2 regions of the Streptomyces sp. NBC_00536 genome follow, and region 1 is predicted to be linked to the other one. Evidence: riboswitches for the same ligand, from Rfam matches in the RefSeq annotation. Region 1 holds a riboswitch; the other holds the start of a gene.

Region 1 (7,210 bases):
GCCTGTTCTTCTTCGACCCGGCGCACCTCGGACCGTTCCGGGCCACCGACCAGAGCGCCGTCGGCGCCGTCTCGGCCTCCGCCGCGATCCTGCTGTTCTCCTACCTCGGCGTGGAATCGGCCGCGGTCAGCGCGGGCGAGGTCCGCGACCCGGCCCGCAACGTCGGGCGCGCGACCATCCTGGGCACCCTCGGCGCCGCCACCGTCTACCTCCTCGGGACCGTCGCCGTCTTCGGCCTGGTCGCCCACGACACGCTGGTCTCCTCCGCCGCGCCCTTCACCGACGCCGTGAACGCCATGTTCGGCGGCAGCTGGGGCGGCACCCTGGTCGCCTGCGCCGCCGTCGTCTCGATGGTCGGCGCGCTCAACGGCTGGACCCTGCTCAGCGCGCAGACCCCGTACGCGGCGGCGAAGGACGGCCTCTTCCCGAAGGCCTTCGAGACCAAGCGGCGCGGGGTCCCGGTGGTCGGAGTGATCGTCACCGTCGTCCTCGCCTCGGCGCTGACCGTCTACAACTACACCTCGGGCACGCAGGGGGTCTTCGAGGTCCTGGTCCTGGTCACCACCTTCACGGCGACCGTGCCCTACCTGCTGTCCACCGCCGCCCAGATCCACTTCCTGGTCTCCGGCCAGGGCGAGCGCGTGGCCCCGGGCCGGCTCGTCCGGGACGGGATCCTGGCCGGTCTGGCCTTCGGCTTCTCGATGTGGCTGGTCGCGGGCTCCGGGTACGAGGCCGTCTACCAGGGCGTGCTCTTCCTCTTCGCGGGCGTGCTCGTCTACGCCGTGATGTCGGCCCGCAAGCAGCGCGCCGAGCGCGCCGGAGCGTAGGAACGGACCCGGGCGCCGCCGGGTACGCGAAAGCCCGCGCCGTACGGGCTGTCCGTGTCGTGGTGCGCGACGCGGGCGGCCGGTACGGCGCGGGCTTTCGCCGGGACTCTTGGTCCGGCCGGATTTTTAGTCCAGGTAGTCGCGCAGCACCTGCGAGCGCGACGGGTGGCGCAGCTTCGACATCGTCTTGGACTCGATCTGGCGGATGCGCTCACGGGTGACCCCGTACACGCGGCCGATCTCGTCCAGCGTCTTCGGCTGGCCGTCGTTGAGGCCGTAGCGCATGGAGACCACGCCCGCCTCGCGCTCCGAGAGCGTGCCCAGGATGGACTGGAGCTGCTCCTGGAGGAAGGTGAAGGAGACCGCGTCGGCCGGGACGACCGCCTCGGAGTCCTCGATGAGGTCACCGAACTCGCTGTCGCCCTCCTCACCCAGCGGGGTGTGGAGCGAGATCGGCTCGCGGCCGTACTTCTGGACCTCGATGACCTTCTCGGGGGTCATGTCGAGTTCCTTGCCCAGCTCCTCCGGGGTGGGCTCGCGGCCCAGGTCCTGGAGCATCTGGCGCTGGACACGGGCCAGCTTGTTGATGATCTCGACCATGTGCACCGGGATGCGGATGGTGCGCGACTGGTCGGCCATGGCGCGGGTGATCGCCTGGCGGATCCACCACGTGGCGTACGTGGAGAACTTGAAGCCCTTGGTGTAGTCGAACTTCTCCACCGCGCGGATCAGACCGACGTTGCCCTCCTGGATCAGGTCCAGGAAGAGCATGCCGCGGCCGGTGTAACGCTTGGCCAGCGAGACCACGAGGCGGAGGTTGGCCTCCAGCAGGTGGTTCTTGGCCCGGCGGCCGTCCTCGACGAGGATCTCCAGCTCGCGCTTGAACGCGGGCTTGTGGTCCTCCTCCTCTTCGAGCTTGTACTCGGAGAAGAGACCGGCCTCGATGCGCTTGGCGAGCTCCACCTCCTGCTCGGCGTTGAGCAGCGGCACCTTGCCGATGAGCTTGAGGTAGTCCTTGACCGGGTCGGCGGTGGCACCGGCCACCATGACCGTCTGGGCCGGGGCGTCGTCCTCGTCGTCATCGGACAGCACGAAGCCCTGGGTGCCGGCCTTGGCGGGGGTGGTCTCCTCCGCCTCGTCGGCGAGGTCCTCCTCGGTCCAGTCCTCGCCCTCGGCAGCGGGGGTCTCGCCCTCGTCGCCGTCCTTGGCGCCCTTCTTCGCGGCGGCGGTCTTCTTGGTGGCCGTCGCCTTCTTCGCGGCGGTCTTCTTGACCGTCCGCTTCTTCGGCTCGGCGGCGGCCTCGGCCAGCGCCTCCTCCTCGGTCCCGGAGGCCGACGGAGCGGATATCGCCGCCGCGGTGGCGGGGGCCGCGGTCTTGCGCGCACCGATGGGGCGCGGCGCGGCGGCCTTCTTGGTCACGGTGCGGGCCGGGGCGGCGGCGGCCTTGCGGGCCTTCTTGGCGGGGGCCTTCGCGGCCGGGGCGGCGCTGACGTGCAGCGCGACGCCTTCCTCGTCCAGAACCTGGTTCAGGCTGCGCAGGACCCGCTTCCACTGGTCCACCGGGATGCGGCCGGCCTCGAAGGCCTGGCGCACGTCGTCACCGTTGATGTGACCCTGCTCGCGGCCACGCTCGACGAGCGCGACCAGGGCCTCGGATTCGGCGATCTCCGGAGGGAACGTACGGGACGGGCTGAGCGACACAAGGAGCCTCTCGTTGCGGCAGATATGGGGCGGGACGGGACATCATCGCGCGAACTCGTGGAACGAGCCCGAGGGGGGTCGTTATTCCGGCGCCGCGCGAGGACACCTGTCGGTTCATCGCACGCCCGAGTAGATTCGTTACGCCATGAATTGAGTGACCTGCGCCACGCTGTGTCCGCGCAACCTTTCGGCCGCACATCCGTCCGCCCCGATCATCGGCCCGGTTTGCGGGCCTCGATGAGGAACCGGGCGGTGTTCGCGACGAACGGGCCTTCGCGCCCGATCCGTTCGTGGAGCTCGCGGAGCCGGTCGCGGTACTGGTGGACCGTGAAGCCGGGCACCATCCAGATGACCTTCCGGAGAAAGTAGATCACGGCTCCGATGTCATGGAACTCGGTACGCAGTCTTTCCGACCGCAGATCGACGACTTCCAGCCCCGCGGCGGCCGCGGCGGCCACCGCGTCGTCGGGGTGCCGGCCGCGCCGGACCTCCTCCGGCTGCGGGCCGAGGAAGTACTCGACGAGTTCGAAGACGCTCGCCGGTCCGACCTGCTGGGAGAAGTAGGCACCGCCGGGCCGCAGCACGCGCGCGATCTCCGCCCACCACACGGTCACCGGGTGCCGACTGGTGACGAGGTCGAAGGCCTCGTCACCGAAGGGCAGCGGCGGCTCGTCCGGATCCGCGACCACGACCGCCCCCTTCGGGTGCAGCAGCCGGGTCGCCTTGGCGACGTTCGGCGGCCAGGACTCGGTGGCCACCATCAGCGGCGGCAGGACGCCCGCTCCGGCGAGCACCTCGCCCCCGCCGGTCTGGATGTCCAGCGCCGCCTGTACGCCCGCCAGACGCTCGCCCAGCAGCCTCTGGTAGCCCCAGGAAGGGCGCTGCTCGGTCGCCCGGCCGTCGAGCCAGGAGAATTCCCAGCCGTCCACGGACACGGACTCGGCCTCGGCGACGAGCTGATCGAAATGGGGTGTCATGTGGTGATCGTCCCAGCTGCGCCCGCTGTGATCCACTCGATTCCGCATCGTGGCCGGTCACGGGCTTCGACTACACTGGGCGGCGGGCCGTGACTGGCGCTTGGGTGGATCACCACCGGGGAGCGGCCCGGCGTACCGCGGCACCGAGGTGTCCCGATACGTCGACTGCCGCGCGCCTGGGCGATCCGCGATCCCGCAGCGACGTTCAGGAGACCCCGTGACGACTGCCCAGACCGTTCAGGACCAGACCGTTCAGGACCAGGCCGAGGCCGGTACCGCCACGCTGATGGACGGCACCGCCGTCGCCCGCCGCATCTCGGAGCGCACCGCCGCCCTGGCCGCCGAGCTGACCCGGCGCACCGGCACCGCTCCCTGCCTCGCGACCGTGCTGGTCGGCGAGGACCCCGCGTCCGTGACGTACGTACGCATGAAGCAGAACCGTTGCGCCAAGGCGGGCATCACCTCCCGCCACGTCGAGCTGCCGGCCTCGACCACCACCGAGGAACTGATCACCACCCTCACCGCGCTCTCCGTGGACCCCGAGGTCAGCGGCATCCTGCTGCAGCACCCGGTCCCGCACCACATCGACGAGCGCGCCGCCTTCGAGGCCATCGCCCCGGGCAAGGACGTCGACGGCGTCACCATGCACTCCTTCGCCGCCATGGGCTTCGGACTGCCCGGCTTCGTGTCCTGCACCCCGGGCGGGATCATGCGGCTGCTCGCCGAGTACGAGGTCGACCTCGCCGGGAAGCACGCCGTGGTCGTCGGCCGCAGCGCCATCCTCGGCAAGCCCGCCGGGATGCTGCTGCTCGGCCAGAACGCCACCGTCACCTACTGCCACTCCCGCACCGAGGACCTCCCCTCGATCATCCGCCAGGCGGACGTGCTGGTCGCCGCCGTCGGCAAGGCCGAGTTCATCCGGGGCGAGGACATCAAGCCGGGCGCGGTGGTCCTGGACGCCGGGTACGACGGCAACCGCGGCGACGTGCACTTCGAGTCGGCCGCCGCCCGCGCCTCGCTGATCACCCCGGTCCCCGGCGGCGTCGGCCCGATGACCATCGCCGTGCTGCTGGAGCAGACCGTGCAGGCGGCCGCGGCCCAGGCCGGCCTGACCCTGGCCGACCTCGCCTGAGCCCACCGGCCCCCACGGGGGCGCCCCGCACGACGAACGCCCCGGGCCGAACGGCCCGGGGCGTTCCGCGTGCCCGCGACGTTCCGGGTGCGCCGCCAGCCGCCACCGGCGAGGCCGGGGCCGCCCGGGCATGACCCGCGGGGTAATCGACCCGGCGGGCGGCGGGCGGGAGGGTGGGGGCACCGGATCCCGGGCCGCCGCACTGCGGTCCGGGAACCGGCCCCACGCTCCCGCCCGCCGAACCCGCATGGAGGCTGATCCGTCATGTCCGCAACCCTGCTCACCGCCCGCGCGCCGCGCCTTCCGCTGCGTCCGCTGCTGGCACTGGACGCCGTCGTCACCGGTGCCAACGGGCTCGCCTACGCCCTCCTGGCCGGCCCGCTCGGACGGCTGCTCGGGGTGGGTCGCACCCCGCTGCTGGTGCTCGGCGTGATGCTGGCCGGGTACGGCGCGGCCGTCGGCGCGCTGGCCGCCCGCAGGCAGCCCGCCGCCGCCCTGGTGATGGCGGTCATCGAGATCAACTGCGCCTGGGTGGCGCTGAGTCTGCTCTCGCTGTTCCTCTGGTTCGAGCCGACCACGGCCGGGCTGGTGTGGATCCCGGCGCAGGCCGCGGTCGTCGCCGCCTTCGCGGTGCTCCAGTGGGCCGCGCGGGGCTCAAGGGGCCAGTGAGTGCAGGTACTTGGCTGTCGCCGGATCGGCCGGGAGCAGGGTCTCGATGGCCAGCTCGGCGACGGTCACGTCCATCGGGGTGTTGAAGGTGGCGATGGAGGAGACGAAGGACAGCAGGTGCCCCTCGTGTTCGATCCGCAGCGGGAGCGCGATGGTGGCGACGGCCGCCGGGTCGGAGGCGTCCCGCGGGTCCGTGTCCGCGAAGGGGTACGCCGCCACCTCGTCGTACAGCGCGCGCAGCCGCTCCGAACGGGCCAGCGCGATCTGCCGGTCCATCTGGGCCAGCAGGTGCCCCCGCCACTCGGCGAGGTTGCGGATCCGGGGCGCGAGCCCCTCGGGGTGCAGGGTGATCCGCATCGCGTTCAGCGGCGGTGCGAGCAGGTGCTCCGGCAGACCGTCCAGCAGCATCGCGATGCCCCGGTTGGCCGCGACGACCGTGTACGTACCGTCCACGACCAGCGCCGGATACGGCTCGTACGCCGCCAGCAGCCGCTCCAGCCCCTCCCGCAGGGCCGCCATCCCCGGCGCGTCCAGCGGAGTGTGCGCGTACCGCGGGGCGTAACCGGCCGCGAGCAGCAGGGCGTTGCGCTCGCGCACCGGCACGTCGAGCCGGTCGGCCAGCCGGATCACCATCTCCTCGCTCGGCCGGGACCGGCCGGTCTCCACGAAGCTGATGTGCCGGGCGGAGGAGTCGGCCCGGCCCGCCAGCTCCAGCTGGCTGATCCCGCGCCGCTCGCGCCAGGACCGGAGCAGTGGACCCACGGACGTCGTCATGCGACCGACGTTAACCCAGCGCTGTGACGGCACGGCGCGCCACGGCGCGAACGGTTCGCTCCGGCGCGCGCTGTGGGAACCTTGACCGCACGTCACGAGGACGGTCACGAGGACGGTCACGGGAACGAGGGAGCCTGCCCATGCCGAGTCAGCCGCTGTCGCAGAAGGAGATCGAGGACCGGTTGCGGGAACTCCCGGGCTGGGCCTTCGAAGACGACCGGATCGTCCGCACCTACCGGCTGGGCACGCACCTCGCGGCCAGCGCCCTCGTCGCCCACATCGCCGTGGTCCAGGACGAGTTGAACCACCACTCCGACCTCACCCTCGGCTACAACACGGTCCGCCTGGCGGTGAACACCCACAGCGCGGGCGACGCGGTGACCGAGACGGACTTCGAACTCGCCCAGCGGGTACAGGACCTGGCCCCCGCCCACGGCGCGAACTGAGGCCGCACGACATGACGAAGACCCTGCTGGACTACGACGCGGAAGCCCGGGAGTACGACGCCACCCGCGGCGGCACCCCGCGCGCCGAGGCCGCCGCCACGGCCCTGCTCGGCCTGCTCCCGCCCGGCACCCGGACCCTGCTCGACCTGGGCTGCGGAACAGGCATCGTCACCGCCCTCCTCACCCGGCCGGGCCTGCGGGTGCTGGGGGCGGACACCTCGTACGGGATGGCGGCGCGGGCCGCCGGGCGCGGTGTCCCGGTGGTCCTCGCCTCCGGCACCCGGCTGCCCGTCCGCACGGGTGCGCTGGACGCGGTCGGCGCGGTGTGGCTGCTGCACCTGCTGCGCGAGCCGGGGGTGGTGGAGGCGGTGGTCGCGGAGGCGGCCCGGGTGCTGCGGCCCGGCGGGGTGTTCGTCACCACGGTGGACAAGGACGCCGCGCACGACGTGGGCAGCGACATCGACGCCGTGCTCGCGCCGCACCTCACCCCGTGTCCCGCCGACGCGGCCGGTGACGTGACGGCGTACGCCGCCGCGGTGGGGCTGCGCCCGGGCGGCCGGGCCGCCTTCACCGGGCACGGTCAGGGCCGTACCCCGCGGCAGGCCGCGGCCGCCCTGCTCGCCGGGCGCTTCGCCTCCCGGGTGAGCCCGCGCGGCACCACGCCGACCGCGCTGGCGGCCGACC
Region 2 (13,191 bases), 2.0 Mb from region 1:
GTGGTCAGGAGACCGGGAGGCCCGGGGCCGGGAAGGCGGACGTCAGGGAGGTCACCTCGGCGCGGATCGCGGAAAGCGCGGCCTCGTCACCGGCGGCCCCGGCCGTGACCCCGCGCGCGATCCAGTCCGCGACCACCGGCATGTGCTCCGGCCGCAGCCCCCGCGAGGTCAGCGACGGCGTCCCGATCCGCACCCCCGAGGGATCGAACGGCTTGCGCGCGTCGAACGGCACCGTGTTGTAGTTCACGACGATCCCCGCCCGGTCCAGCGCCTTGGCCGCCACCTTCCCCGGCACGCCCCGCGAGGTCAGGTCCATCAGGATCAGGTGGTTGTCGGTACCGCCCGACACCAGGTCGAAGCCCCGCTCCAGCAGCGCCGCCGCGAGCGCCTTCGCATTGGCGACCACCCCGTGCGCGTACGACACGAACCCCGGCTGCGCCGCCTCGTGCAGGGCGACCGCGATGCCCGCCGTGGTCTGGTTGTGCGGCCCGCCCTGGAGCCCGGGGAAGACCGCCTTGTCGATGGCCTTCGCGTGCTCCTCGCGGCACATCAGCATCGCCCCGCGCGGCCCGCGCAGGGTCTTGTGCGTGGTGGTGGAGACGACGTCCACGTGCTCGGCCGGGCTGGGGTGCGCGCCGCCCGCGATCAGGCCCGCGATGTGCGCGACGTCGGCCACCAGCACCGACCCGGCCTCCTTCGCGATCTCGGCGAAGGCGGCGAAGTCGATGGTCCGGGGCAGCGCGGTGCCACCGCAGAAGATGACCTTCGGCCGCTCCTTGAGGGCCAGGTCACGGACCTCGTCGAAGTCGATCAAGCCGGTGTCCCGGCGGACGCCGTAGCGCACGCCCCGGAACCACGTCCCGGTCGCGGAGACGCCCCACCCGTGGGTCAGGTGCCCGCCCATCGGCAGGGCCATGCCCATAACGGTGTCGCCGGGCTTGGCGAAGGCCAGGTAGACGGCCAGGTTGGCCGGGGATCCGGAGTACGGCTGGACGTTGGCGTGGTCCACGCCGAACAGGCCCTTGGCCCGCTCGATCGCGAGGGCCTCGATGCGGTCGATGTTCTGCTGGCCCTCGTAGTAGCGGCGGCCCGGGTACCCCTCGCTGTACTTGTTCTGCAGCACGGTGCCCGACGCTTCGAGCACCGCCGCGGACACGTAGTTCTCGCTGGGGATCAGGCGCAGGGTGTCGGCCTGGAGCTGTTCCTCCGCCGTGACGAACGAGGCGAGTTCGGGGTCGGTCGCGAAAAGGGCGGGGTGGCGGCTCGCGGACATGGCGGCTCCTCCGGGGTCGATGTCAGATCTCGTCCCCGCGAGGCCCAGGCGAGCGGCCTTTGATGCGGTCGTGCGCGCACGACTCCCCCGGAGTTGGTTCTCCGTACGCCAGTCGCCGTGCGTGCCGCCAGCTTAGCGGCCGCGCCACGTTCGAGGTTTCCCCGTCCGGATCGCGAGCGAGATAGACAATGACGCCACCCTCGTCACTTGTCCCGCACGGACGAAACGGAGACCCCGTGTCGACTCAGATCGATGCCAAGAGCGATGCCCAGAGCCATGCCGCCACTTCGGCCGCGATCAGCGCCGCCGACGCGCACAGCGCGCACAACTACCATCCGCTCCCCGTCGTCGTCGCCTCGGCGGAGGGCGCCTGGATGACCGACGTGGAGGGCAAGCGCTACCTCGACATGCTCGCGGGCTATTCGGCCCTCAACTTCGGCCACGGCAACCGGCGGCTGATCGACGCCGCGAAAGAGCAGCTGGAGCGGGTCACCCTCACCTCGCGCGCCTTCCACCACGACCGCTTCGCCGACTTCTGCCGCGAGCTGGCCGAGCTGTGCGGCAAGGAGATGGTGCTGCCGATGAACACGGGCGCGGAGGCGGTGGAGACCGCCGTGAAGACCGCCCGCAAGTGGGGTTACGAGGTCAAGGGCGTCCCCGACGGCCAGGCCAGGATCATCGTCGCGTCCAACAACTTCCACGGCCGTACGACGACCATCGTGTCCTTCTCCACCGACCCCGAGGCCCGCGACCACTACGGGCCCTACACGCCCGGCTTCGACATCGTCCCCTACGGCGACCTCGACGCCCTCGCGGCGGCCCTCACCGACACCACCGTCGCCGTGCTGCTGGAGCCGATCCAGGGGGAGGCGGGCGTACTGGTGCCGCCGCCGGGCTACCTGAAGGCCGTACGGGAGCTGACGCGCGAGCGGAACGTGCTGTTCATGGCCGACGAGATCCAGTCGGGCCTCGGCCGGACCGGGAAGACCTTCGCCCTGGACCACGAGGGCGTCGTACCGGACCTCTACATCCTGGGGAAGGCGCTCGGCGGCGGCGTCGTGCCGGTGTCGGCGGTGGTCGCCGACCGGGACGTGCTCGGCGTGTTCCACCCCGGCGAGCACGGCTCCACCTTCGGCGGCAACCCGCTGGCCTGCGCGGTCGCCCTGGAGGTGATCGCGATGCTGCGCACCGGCGAGTACCAGCAGCGCGCCACCGAACTCGGCGACCACCTGCACCGGGAGCTGGGGCTGCTGGTGGGCGGCGGCGCGGTGACCGCCGTGCGCGGGCGCGGGCTGTGGGCCGGGGTCGACATCGACCCGTCGCTCGGCACGGGCCGGGAGATCTCCGAGAAGCTGATGGCGCGGGGGGTCCTGGTCAAGGACACCCACGGGTCGACGATCCGGATCGCACCGCCGCTGGTCATCAGCAAGGAGGACCTGGACTGGGGCCTCGACCAACTGCGCGCGGTCCTGTCCGCGTAACGGGCCCTAGAGGATCACGTGGGGCAGGAAGCGGGCGTACTCGTCCGTGACCGGCCCCGCGGATTCGCGGATGCCGAGCCCCGCCGCCTCGTCCTCGACGACCCACGCGCCGAGCACCACCCGGTTGCCGTCGAAGTCGGGCAGCGGGGCGAGGCCCTGGAAGCACACCGGCCCGTCGTCCTCGTCCGGCTCGGCGGGGGGCTCGTACGGGGGTGCGCCCGCGGGGTGCAGGGTGACCCCGGCGCCCTCGCGGCCCAGCAGCGGTTTCACGGCGTACCCCGTAGTGTGCGCCAGCTCGCGCGGGCCGTCGAGGTAGGCGGGGAGCAGGTTCGGGTGGTCCGGGTACAGCTCCCACAGGATCGCCAGCAGCGCCTTGTTGGACAGCAGCATCTTCCAGAGCGGCTCGATCCACAGGGTGGAACCGGAGGCTCCGCCGAGGTCGATGGTGTCGAGCACCTGCGGGCCGAACTCGTCCTCGGCCAGCCACTCCCACGGGTAGAGCTTGAAGCAGCTGCGGATGAAGCGGAGCTTCTCGTCGACGAACCGGCCGGAGAGCCGGTCCCAGCCGATCCGCTCGACGGAGAGGGCCTCGGTCGCCAGCCCGGCCTGCTCGGCGGTCTCCTGGAGGTAGGCGACCGTCATCAGGTCCTCGCCCAGCTCGTCCGCCTCGGAGTGCGCGAAGTGCACGGGCCCGGGCGGCAGCAGGCGGGCCTGGCGGCGCCAGGCCGCGACGAGCCGCTCGTGCAGCGAGTTCCACTGGTCGGCGCCGGGGAAGCGCTCCTCCATCCAGAACCACTGCGGACTCGCCGCCTCCACCAGGGAGGTCGGGGTGTCCGCGTTGTACTCCAGCATCTTGGCGGGGCCGCCCGCACCGTCGTAGCGCAGGTCGAACCGGCCGTAGAGGGACGGCTGTTCGGCGCGCCGCCGCCAGGACCCGGCGATCAGCGCGGCGAGCCGCGGATCGCTGATCCCGAGGTCGGCGAACCGGTCGTGCTCCACGATGTGCGCGGCCGCGGCCAGGCACATCCTGTGCAGCTCCTCGACGACGTCTTCGAGCGCCTCGACCTCGGGGAGCGTGAAGGAGTAGTACGCGCTCTCGTCCCAGTAGGGGCGCAGGGAGTCGTCGGGATAGCGGGTCAGCGGATAGACCAGCCCCTGCTCCTCGACGGTCCGCTGCCAGTCGGGGCGCGGCTCGATCGTGTGACGGCGCACGCCGCTCAGCCGCCGCTGGACTTGTGGCCGCCGCCGATGCCGCCGCGGCTGACCGCCGACTTGTCGAAGCTGCCGCCGGTGGCCTTGCCGTTGCTGGTGGTGCCGCCGTAGTAGTAGGTGCCGCGGCCGCCGCTGCGGCACTCCTTGCTGTCCAGCTTGTCCATCGAGGTCTTCGACACGCACCGCTTGTCGGGCTCACCGCTGGAGCCGCAGGCCACGAGGGAAGCGGCGAGCAGCCCCACCCCGCCGAGGGCGACGGCGCCGGACCGCATCCGCCGCCGCGTCGGCGTCGGCGTCGGCGTCGGCGTCGTACCGCTGGTGTTGTCGTTGTCCATGGACGGGGGCTCCCCTGGCCGGCGCGTGTGTCGGGCCCCACCCTAGAGCGGGGCGCCCCACCGGTGGAATCCGGCCGCTGCGTCCACGTCTCCGTCCAGGTCTCCGTCTGGGTCTACAGTTCGTCGCGTGCTGATCGGGATGGTGTGCGCGCTGGCTTCGGCGGTCTGTTTCGGTACGGCCTCCGTGCTCCAGGCGGTGGCCGCGCGGGCGGCCGAGCCGGGTACGGGGTCCGGAGTGGACCCCGCGCTGCTGCTGCGGGCGCTGCGGCAGTGGCGGTATCTGGCCGGTCTGAGCCTCGACGGGATCGGCTTCGTCTTCCAGATCATCGCCCTGCGCTCGATCCCCATCTACGCCGTCGGCGCGGCACTGGCCGCCAGCCTCGCGGTGACCGCCGTGGTCGCGGCGCGGCTGCTGAAGGTCCGGCTCAGCGGTACGGAGTGGGGGGCGGTCGGCGTCGTCTGCCTCGGCCTCGCCCTGCTGGGCCTCGCCTCCGGGGCCGAGGGCTCCCGGCCGGGGAGTACGGCGCTCAAGTGGTCGATGCTGGCGGCCGCGGCGGCGGTCCTGCTGGTGGGGGCGGCGGCCGGGCGGCTGCCGGACCGCTCGCGGGCGCTCGTGCTGGGGCTGGGCGCGGGAACGGGCTTCGGGGTGGTGGAGGTCGCGGTCCGGCTGATCGACGGCTTCGCGCCGGGGGCGCTGGTGGCGAACCCGGCGCTCTACGCGCTGCTGCTGGGGGGTGGGGCGGCCTTCCTGCTCCTGACCTCGGCCCTGCAACGCGGGTCGGTGACGGCGGCCACGGCCGGGCTGGTCCTGGGCGAGACGATCGGCCCGGCCGTGGTCGGGGTCCTGTGCCTCGGGGATCGCACCCGTGACGGTCTGACCTGGCTGGCGGCCCTCGGCTTCGCCGTAGCCGTCGCCGGCGCCCTGACCCTGGCCCGCTTCGGCGACCCCCCAACCCCTGCCGCCACCGACCCCGCCCCGTAGCTCCTCGCCTCCGGCGGGCCCTCAATCGCCGGGCAGGCTGGGGGTTGCGGGGTGCGCCGGGCCCGCTCCAGCCCCGCCGGCGTTTGAGGCGCCGCCGGAGGCGACATCAGCCCGCCCGACGCTTGAGGGCTCCCGACCACCCGACGGCCCCGCGTGGCCGGGGTGCCTCCGGCGGCGCCTCAAACACCGGCGAGGCTGAGTTTGGCTCCGGCCCCGGCGGGGCTGAGATGGGCGCTGCCTGCTGCTGGGGTGGCCTCCCGCGGCGCCTCAAACGCCGGCGAGGCTGAGTTTGGCTCCGGTCCAGCGAGGCCGGGTTTGGCCAGGTCCCGGCGGGGCTGGGATGGGGCCTGGGCGGCTCCCGGTTAGGGGAGGGCTGCGCGGAGGGCGGTGAGGGTGGGGGTCCAGGCGCTGTCGGAGGGGGTGCCGTAGCCGACGATGAGGGCGTCGCGGGGCGGCATGTCGGCCTCCGGGTGGCGGAAGCGGGCCAGGCCCTCCAGGGCCAGTTCCTGCCAGGTGGCGGCCTGGAGGACCGAGCGCTCGGTCCCCGCCGGGAGGTCCAGCACCGCGTGCAGCCCCGCCGCGATGCCGGACACGGCCACCCGCTCCCCCACCGCCGCCACGAGTTCGTCGCGCCGCCGCCGGTACCGCAGCCGCATCCCCCGTACGTGCCGGTCGTACGCCCCGGAGGTGATGAACTGCGCCAGCGTCAGCTGGTCCAGCGCGCTGGAGGTCCAGTCGGTGCGCCCCTTGACGGCGAGGAGTTCCTCGACGAGCCCGGGCGGCGCGACGATCCAGCCCATCCGGAGCCCCGGCGCCAGGGACTTGCTGGCGGTGCCGAGGTAGACGACCCGGTCCGGGTCGAGGCCCTGGAGCGCGCCGACGGGCTGGCGGTCGTAGCGGAACTCGCCGTCGTAGTCGTCCTCCAGGATCAGGCCCCCGGCGGTCCGCGCCCAGTCGACGGCGGCCGCCCGCCGCCCGGGCGTCAGCGCGACCCCGGTGGGGAACTGGTGCGCGGGGGTGAGGAGGACGGCGCCCGCCCCCGACCCGGCGAGTTCAGCGGTCCGCGCGCCGGAGGCGTCCAGCGCCAGCGGCCGGGTCCGCAGCCCGCCGCGCGTGAGGAGGTCGCGGTGCACGTCGAGGCTGTACGCCTCCACCGCGACCTCCCGGACCCGGCGCGCCCGCAGCAGCCGGGTCATCAGCAGCAGTCCGTGGGCGAAGCCGGAGCACAGCACGATGCGTTCGGGGTCGGCGTACACCCCGCGCGCCCGGGCCAGGTATCCGGCGAGCGCCTCGCGCAGTTCGGGCCGGCCGCGCGGGTCCCCGCCGTAGCCGAAGGCCTCGTTGGGGGCGTCGGTGAGCGCGCGCCGGGCCGCGCTCAGCCAGGCGGCGCGGGGGAAGCCGCCGAGGTCCGGGGAGCCGGGCATCAGGCTGTACGAGGGCCCCCGGCGCGCGGGGTGGCGTACCGGCGCGGCCGCGGCGGCCCGGCGCGGGCGGGCCCGCTCGGCGACCCGGGTCCCGGAGCCCTGGCGGGCGGTGAGCCAGCCTTCGGCGACGAGTTCGGCGTAGGCCTCGGCGACCGTGTTGCGGGCGATCCCGAGGTCGGCGGCGAGGGTGCGCGAGGAGGGCAGCCGGGTGCCGGGGGCGAGCCGTCCGCCGCGCGCGGCCTCGCGCAGCGATTCGGTGAGCCCGGCCCGCAGGCCGCGGCCCAAGGTCAGCTCCAGATGCAGGTCAGCGCCGAAAGTGGCCCACGAATCGGTCATGAATATGGACCATACCGGCGGGCCGCCCGCTGCGTACGGTGGACCCCATGACCACGAACGAACAGCACGGCACGCACGACCACCACGCACCCGAGCACACCCCGCGGATGCAGATCGGCAAGCTCGCCCCGGAGGTCTACAAGGCGGTCCTCGCCCTGGAGATCGCTTCGAAGAAGGGCCTGGACCCGGCCCTCGTCGAGCTGGTGAAGATCCGCGCCTCGCAGCTGAACCACTGCGCCTTCTGCCTGGACATGCACACGAAGGACGCGATCGCGGCGGGCGAGAGCGTCGACCGGATCGTCCTGCTCGGCGCGTGGGAGGAGTCGCGGCACTTCTACACCGAGAAGGAGCTGGCCGCGATCGAGCTGACCGAGGCCGTGACCGTCCTGACCGACGGTTTCGTTCCCGACGAGGTGTACGAGAAGGCGGCGAAGCACTTCGGTGAGGCCGAACTGGCCCAGCTGATCGCCGTGATCGCGACGATCAACGTGTGGAACCGGTTCGGCGTCACCACCCGCATGGTGCCCGGGCACTACACCCCGGGCATGTACAAGAGCTGATCCCGATCTAGGGGTGGAAGGACGCCACCGCGGCCGCGAGGTGTTCCTGGGTGGCGTCCCACTCCCCGGCCGGGCCGGCCGTCAGCAGGGCCCACTTGTTGCCGTCCTGGGCGTAGAAGACCCGTTCGACGCCCCGGCGGCGGCCGTGCGACTCCGCGCTGTCGTACTCGTAGACCAGCTCACAGGCGCCCGAACCGCCGGGCACCGCGCCTACCTTGATCTCCGTGTAGCCGCTGGTGCGGTTGCGGAGGTCGGCCGAGGCCCCCTTGACGGCGTCGAGGGGGCTCAGCTCCGGTTCCACCACCTGGAAGATCTGGAGCAGCGAGGAGCGGTCGGCGGTGCGGTAGAAGATGCCGTTGCCGGGGTCGTCCCGGTACCAGCCCTTGGGCACGGCGACCGTGAAGCCCTTCGGGTCGGTCACGGTCACATGGCCTGCGGCCGCCGACGGGCTCGTACTGGCGCTCGTACTCGCGCTGGGCGAGGCGGAGGACGACGGCGAGGCCGACGCGGACGCGGACGGGCCGCCCGTCGGGTCCGGGGAGAGCGACGCGGTGGCGCTGGGCGTCGCGGTGCCGCGCGCCTGGTCCGGGGCGGAGCCGCCGGAGTCGCGCAGCACGAACCACACGACGGCCGCGCCGATCGCGACGGCGGCCACCGCGATGCCCGCCGTGGCCGGGGTCAGCCAGCGGCGCTGCGGCCCGTATCCGTCCCCGCCCGGGTATCCGTCCGCGCCCGGGTACGCCGGCGGGATCGGGTAACCGGGCGGCGGGAACGGCGGTTGCGCATGGGCCGGCTGCGTCTGCGTCTGCGGCGGCGTTTGCTGGTCGGCGCCGCCCGGCAGCCAGATCCCCGGGTCCGGGGGCCCGTACACCGGGTGCGCGGGCGGCGGTCCGTACGGGGGCTGCTCGGGCGGGGCCGTCGGCTGCGCGGGCACCGTCGGCGGGGCCGCGGTCGGCGCCGACGAGGGCGCGGCGGGCGCCGCGTCCCAGACCCAGCGCTGGGCCTGGGAGTCCCAGCGGGGCGTCCCGGAGGAAGCGGGGGGCACGGTTCAGCCTCCCAGCGACACGAGCAGGGCGCCGAGCGCGGTCGCCGCGTTCAGCGGCTCGACGAGGGGGGCCCAGCGGGTGAGGGCCGCGCGCAGCCGCTCCGCCAGCCCGGGCCGGATCGCGTCCGTGTCTTCCAAGTCGCCTGCGACCGCGTCCAGTTCGGCGTCGAGCGCGGTGCGGTCGGCGCCGCGCGGCACCCGGACGAGCGCGGCGCGCAGGTCCAGGACCGCTTCCAGGAGTTCCCCGGGACCGGGCACGGCCCCGGCGCCGTAGGTGTTGACCGTGTTGGTGTTGTTGCTGCCGCCGATGCTGAAGCTGCTCCCGTTGATGTCGCCGAAGTGGACGGACCCTCCGCCGTCCCGGCCGCGCTCCCGGCCGCGCTCCTGCTCACCGCTGATGGCCACCGCTGCTCCTCCTCCTGCCCGAGTGGTTGGTGGTGTTGGTGTGTCCGCTGCCACCGACGCTGAAGGCGCTGTTGTTCACCGACTGGATGTACGTACCGCCCTCCGCGACCGTGATCGCACGCTGGGCGAACTCCTCGGTGTGCCAGCCCGCTTCGTGCAGTGCAAGTGTCACACCGCTGACCACCCGGTCCTGGATGGTTTTCAGGTACCGGTCGAGGTCCATGAGATGGAAGAGCGATCCGTTGTCCTGGGAGGCGAGTTCGCGCACCGACAGGCCGGGGCCCTCGGGGAGGGCGCCGCCGTGGCCGCCGGTGAGGATCCGCCACCAGCTGGCGATGCCGCGGCCGAGGATGGCGACGGAGGAGACGAAGGAGGCGGGGGTGTGGCGCAGCGCCCAGGCGGCCTTGCCCAGCCAGTTGTTGTGGAGGTAGCGGTGGGCGTCGGCGTCGGCGTTCTGGAAGACGGTGCGCAGCGGCAGCAGGACGTGCGGCGCGACCTCCAGCATCATCATGCCGCCCTGGGTGTGGACGCGGACGAAGACGGTGACGACGAGGTTCTCGTCCCAGCCGCCGACCCGGATGCGCAGGAAGTGGCGGCGGCGTTCGCCGCCCTCTTCGAGGGCGCCGCCGAGGTGCTCGGCCCAGGCGTCCGGGGTGAGCGGGACGGCGTTGCGGTGCGGCAGCCCGCCGCCGGGCAGGAACACGCATTCGTCGACGACGAGTTCGCGCATCCGGTCCAGTACGGCGGCCTCGGCGGCCGGTGAGCCGTGCGGCGAGGGCACCCGCAGGGCCTGGACCAGCGGGACGATCCGGCGCACGATGTCGCTGTTGGTGACCGGGACGGCCTTGCGGTCGGGGCCGAGGTCCTCGCGCGGGCGCAGTTCGACGGACAGGTGCCACGGGCGGTACGGATCACCCGCGCCGCAGAACGGGTCGTTGACGTTGTACATGATCAGCGGGTTGTGCTGCTCGGCCCGGACCCGGCCGCGGATCCGGGCGAAGCGGACGCCCTGGGCGGCCTCGGCGGGGTCGCCCGCGAGGTCGGCGTACCGGCGCGGGGAGAGTTCCCCGGCGATGGCCCGGGCGGCCTGGCCGCGCTGGAACCAGACGAGCGCGACCATCGCGAGGAAGACGGCGAGGACCCACCACAGGGCCGCGGCGGCGCCGAGTCCGGAGGAACCGGAGGACGCGGAGGACGCGTAGCTGTCGTAGCCGGAGGAGTACGGGTCCCCCGAACCGGTGACGGAACCGGAGAAGCCGCTCAGGAAGGTGTCGGCGCCGAAGACGCCGAGCGGCCCGAAGGCGTTCCCCGCGGCCAGCCCCACCCCGATGAGCCCGATGACCAGCAGGAGCAGCAACAGCCAGGTGTAGATGCGCAGCACCACGCCCAGGAAGCGCACCAGGCGGTTGTCGTGGGCGCGCAGCCAGCCGGACAGGCTCAGCAGCACGAAGGGCACCAGCAGGCCGAGGAGCGCGCCGCCGGTGAGGATCATGCCGACGAACCAGGCGCCGAGTATCCCGGCGGCCCAGCCGAGTTCGGCGCGGCGGGCGCGCAGCGCGTGGGCGAGGACGCGGGCGGCGTCGAAGCCGTACGAGGGGGCGACGATGCGCTCCTCGTGCACGTACAGCTCGTCGATCACCTTGTCGCGGTAGGCGGCGTCGAGGTAGGTGCCCGCGCACAGCATCCGGCCCGCTTCGCTGAGCGCCGGGTGGACCGGGGGGCGGCCGTTGCGGACGTCGTCTCCGCCGCCGCCACGGTCGGACGGTGTGGGCTGGTGGGGAAGAGGGAGGTCGGTCACCGGGCGACCTTAGGTTTCTTTTATCTCCCCGGACAGTCGAATACCAGCCAAAGCGCCCCGGTCCAAGCCAAAGCGCCCCGGCCAGGTTTGGCCGGGGCGCAAGGGGCGTACGGGGTGCGACTAGATGAGGCCCAGCTCGCGGACCGCGTCGCGCTCCTCGACCAGCTCGGCCACGGAGGCGTCGATGCGGGCGCGGGAGAACTCGTTGATGTCCAGGCCCTGGACGATCTCGTACGCGCCGTCCTTGGTGGTGACCGGGAAGGACGAGATGATGCCGGTCGGCACGCCGTAGGAGCCGTCCGACGGGATGCCCATGGAGGTCCAGTCGCCCTCGGCGGTGCCGTTGACCCACGTGTACACGTGGTCGATGGCGGCGTTGGCGGCGGAGGCGGCCGAGGACGCGCCACGGGCCTCGATGATCGCCGCGCCGCGCTTGGCGACGGTCGGGATGAAGTCGTCGGCGAGCCAGGCCTGGTCGGCGATCAGCTCGGCGGCGTTCTTGCCCGCGATCTCCGCGTGGAAGATGTCCGGGTACTGGGTGGCCGAGTGGTTGCCCCAGATCGTCAGACGCTTGATGTCGGAGAGGGCGGCGCCGGTCTTGGCGGCCAGCTGCGAGAGCGCGCGGTTGTGGTCCAGGCGGGTCATCGCGGTGAAGCGCTCGGCCGGTACGTCCGGGGCCGCGGCCTGCGCGATGAGCGCGTTGGTGTTGGCCGGGTTGCCGACGACGAGGACCTTGATGTCGTCCGCGGCGTTGTCGTTGATGGCCTTGCCCTGGGGCTTGAAGATGCCACCGTTGGCCGCGAGCAGATCGCCGCGCTCCATGCCCTTGGTACGCGGGCGGGCGCCGACCAGGAGGGCGACGTTCGCGCCGTTGAAGGCCACGTTGGCGTCGTCGGTGACCTCGATGCCGCGCAGCAGCGGGAAGGCACAGTCGTCGAGCTCCATGGCGGTGCCCTCGGCGCCCTTGAGGCCCTGCGGGATCTCCAGGAGGCGCAGGTTGACCGGCACGTCCGGGCCGAGCAGGTGACCGGACGCGATGCGGAAGAGCAGCGCGTAGCCGATCTGGCCGGCGGCGCCGGTGATGGTGACATTCACGGGAGTGCGGGTCATGGCCTTCTCCGTTAGACAGCTGGCGGTGGGGCGTCCCTGCCCCATGTGCTGGAGGACGCCGCTCCATATCCGCAGTGAATCTTGACGTGAAGAGACATCCGCCGTCAGGCTATCCGACCCGGGAGCGGCCCATGCGCCGGGTCCGTGTGGTCCGTGGCACACGAACGGGTGCGCCGGCCGGGATTCCCCCGGCCGGCGCATCCGTTCGCACCCGTTCAGGCCGCGGCCCGTCCCTGTTCCCTGGCTTCCGCCAGCAGGTCCGCGAACCTGCGGCGGGCCACGGCGATCTCCCCGGACAGGGCCCGCGCCGTCCGCTCGGCCGGTACGCACCTCCGCTCCCGGGGGCGGTCCGCGGCGGCGGCGTCCGGTTCCGGGAACTCCGCTTCCGGGAACTCCGCGGCGGGCGTCCCCACCGTGAGGTCCCAGGTGTTCCACCAGGTGCCGCCCGCCCGGCGGTCCTGGCCCAGCTCCCGGAACACCGCTTCGATCCGCAGCACCAGCCCGTCCGGCCCGCACGCGCCGACCCAGATGCTGAACTCGGCCTCGGGGACCTCCAGCCGGATCTGGCTGCCGATGAAGGAAGCACTGATCAGACCGGGGATGCGCTGAGCGGAGATCGCGGCGGCCAGATGGATCGCCGGCCCCTGCACCTGGACGGGCCGCCGGTTCATTCCGACCCCTCCCGGGAGCGGCGCGGCCCGCTCACGGCCCCGACGGACACCGACTCCCGGGCGGATTCCCGGGTCGATTCCCTGGTCGATTCCCCGGTCGTTGCCCGGGCCGCCTCGGCCTGCTCGGCCACGGGTTCCGGCGAGCGCCGCGCGTTGCGCATCGCCTCCCGCGCCACCGAGAGGAAGAACGCCGGATAGCTCCGGTCGACGTACTTCGCCAGGGTGGTGACCTCGTCGTGGCGGGCCCGCAGCCGGTTGATCGACACGGTCATCGCCGCGTGGTGCTCGACGTGCAGGTTGTTGCCGTTGGTGTACCAGGTGCTGAACCAGCTCCCGGTGATGGAGCGGGTGTTGCGCAGCACGTCCGTGGTCTCCGTGTCGCACAGGATGTGCTCCGGCAGCTCCAGGAAGAAGTGCATCGGCGCCGCGACGAGCAGCGGCAGCACCCACAGTTCCAGCACCGGCCCGCCGTACCCGGCCAGCGCCAGGGCCACCGCGGCGACGGGCAGTACGGCCATCCACCGGTACTCGGACATGATCTCGCCGCGCCTGCGGTCGG

What was found. Region 1 has a riboswitch for ZMP and ZTP ahead of OHS33_RS29860 (bifunctional 5,10-methylenetetrahydrofolate dehydrogenase/5,10-methenyltetrahydrofolate cyclohydrolase). Riboswitches for the same ligand answer to the same signal wherever they lie in the genome.
Region 2: linked by a shared signal. The riboswitch ahead of glyA (serine hydroxymethyltransferase) and the one ahead of OHS33_RS29860 (bifunctional 5,10-methylenetetrahydrofolate dehydrogenase/5,10-methenyltetrahydrofolate cyclohydrolase) in region 1 are both predicted to bind ZMP and ZTP.

Annotation. Positions count from the first base shown of each region.
Region 1 is NZ_CP107819.1:6,982,749-6,989,958, forward strand. Features, by position in the region: gene OHS33_RS29845 (amino acid permease) at 1-827, shown strand, start outside; gene OHS33_RS29850 (RNA polymerase sigma factor) at 954-2,528, opposite strand; gene OHS33_RS29855 (class I SAM-dependent methyltransferase) at 2,741-3,505, opposite strand; ZMP/ZTP riboswitch at 3,585-3,694, shown strand; gene OHS33_RS29860 (bifunctional 5,10-methylenetetrahydrofolate dehydrogenase/5,10-methenyltetrahydrofolate cyclohydrolase) at 3,792-4,637, shown strand; gene OHS33_RS29865 (hypothetical protein) at 4,902-5,306, shown strand; gene OHS33_RS29870 (helix-turn-helix domain-containing protein) at 5,292-6,080, opposite strand; gene OHS33_RS29875 (4a-hydroxytetrahydrobiopterin dehydratase) at 6,221-6,526, shown strand; gene OHS33_RS29880 (class I SAM-dependent methyltransferase) at 6,538-7,210, shown strand, end outside.
Region 2 is NZ_CP107819.1:4,983,185-4,996,375, reverse strand. Features, by position in the region: gene glyA (serine hydroxymethyltransferase) at 5-1,273, opposite strand; ZMP/ZTP riboswitch at 1,309-1,399, opposite strand; gene rocD (ornithine--oxo-acid transaminase) at 1,510-2,754, shown strand; gene OHS33_RS22140 (glutathionylspermidine synthase family protein) at 2,761-3,966, opposite strand; gene OHS33_RS22135 (hypothetical protein) at 3,972-4,301, opposite strand; gene OHS33_RS22130 (hypothetical protein) at 4,441-5,283, shown strand; gene pdxR (MocR-like pyridoxine biosynthesis transcription factor PdxR) at 5,646-7,043, opposite strand; gene OHS33_RS22120 (carboxymuconolactone decarboxylase family protein) at 7,091-7,603, shown strand; gene OHS33_RS22115 (hypothetical protein) at 7,611-8,648, opposite strand; gene OHS33_RS22110 (hypothetical protein) at 8,652-9,053, opposite strand; gene OHS33_RS22105 (hypothetical protein) at 9,037-10,851, opposite strand; gene OHS33_RS22100 (malate dehydrogenase) at 10,972-11,961, opposite strand; gene OHS33_RS22095 (hypothetical protein) at 12,177-12,632, opposite strand; gene OHS33_RS22090 (fatty acid desaturase family protein) at 12,629-13,191, opposite strand, start outside.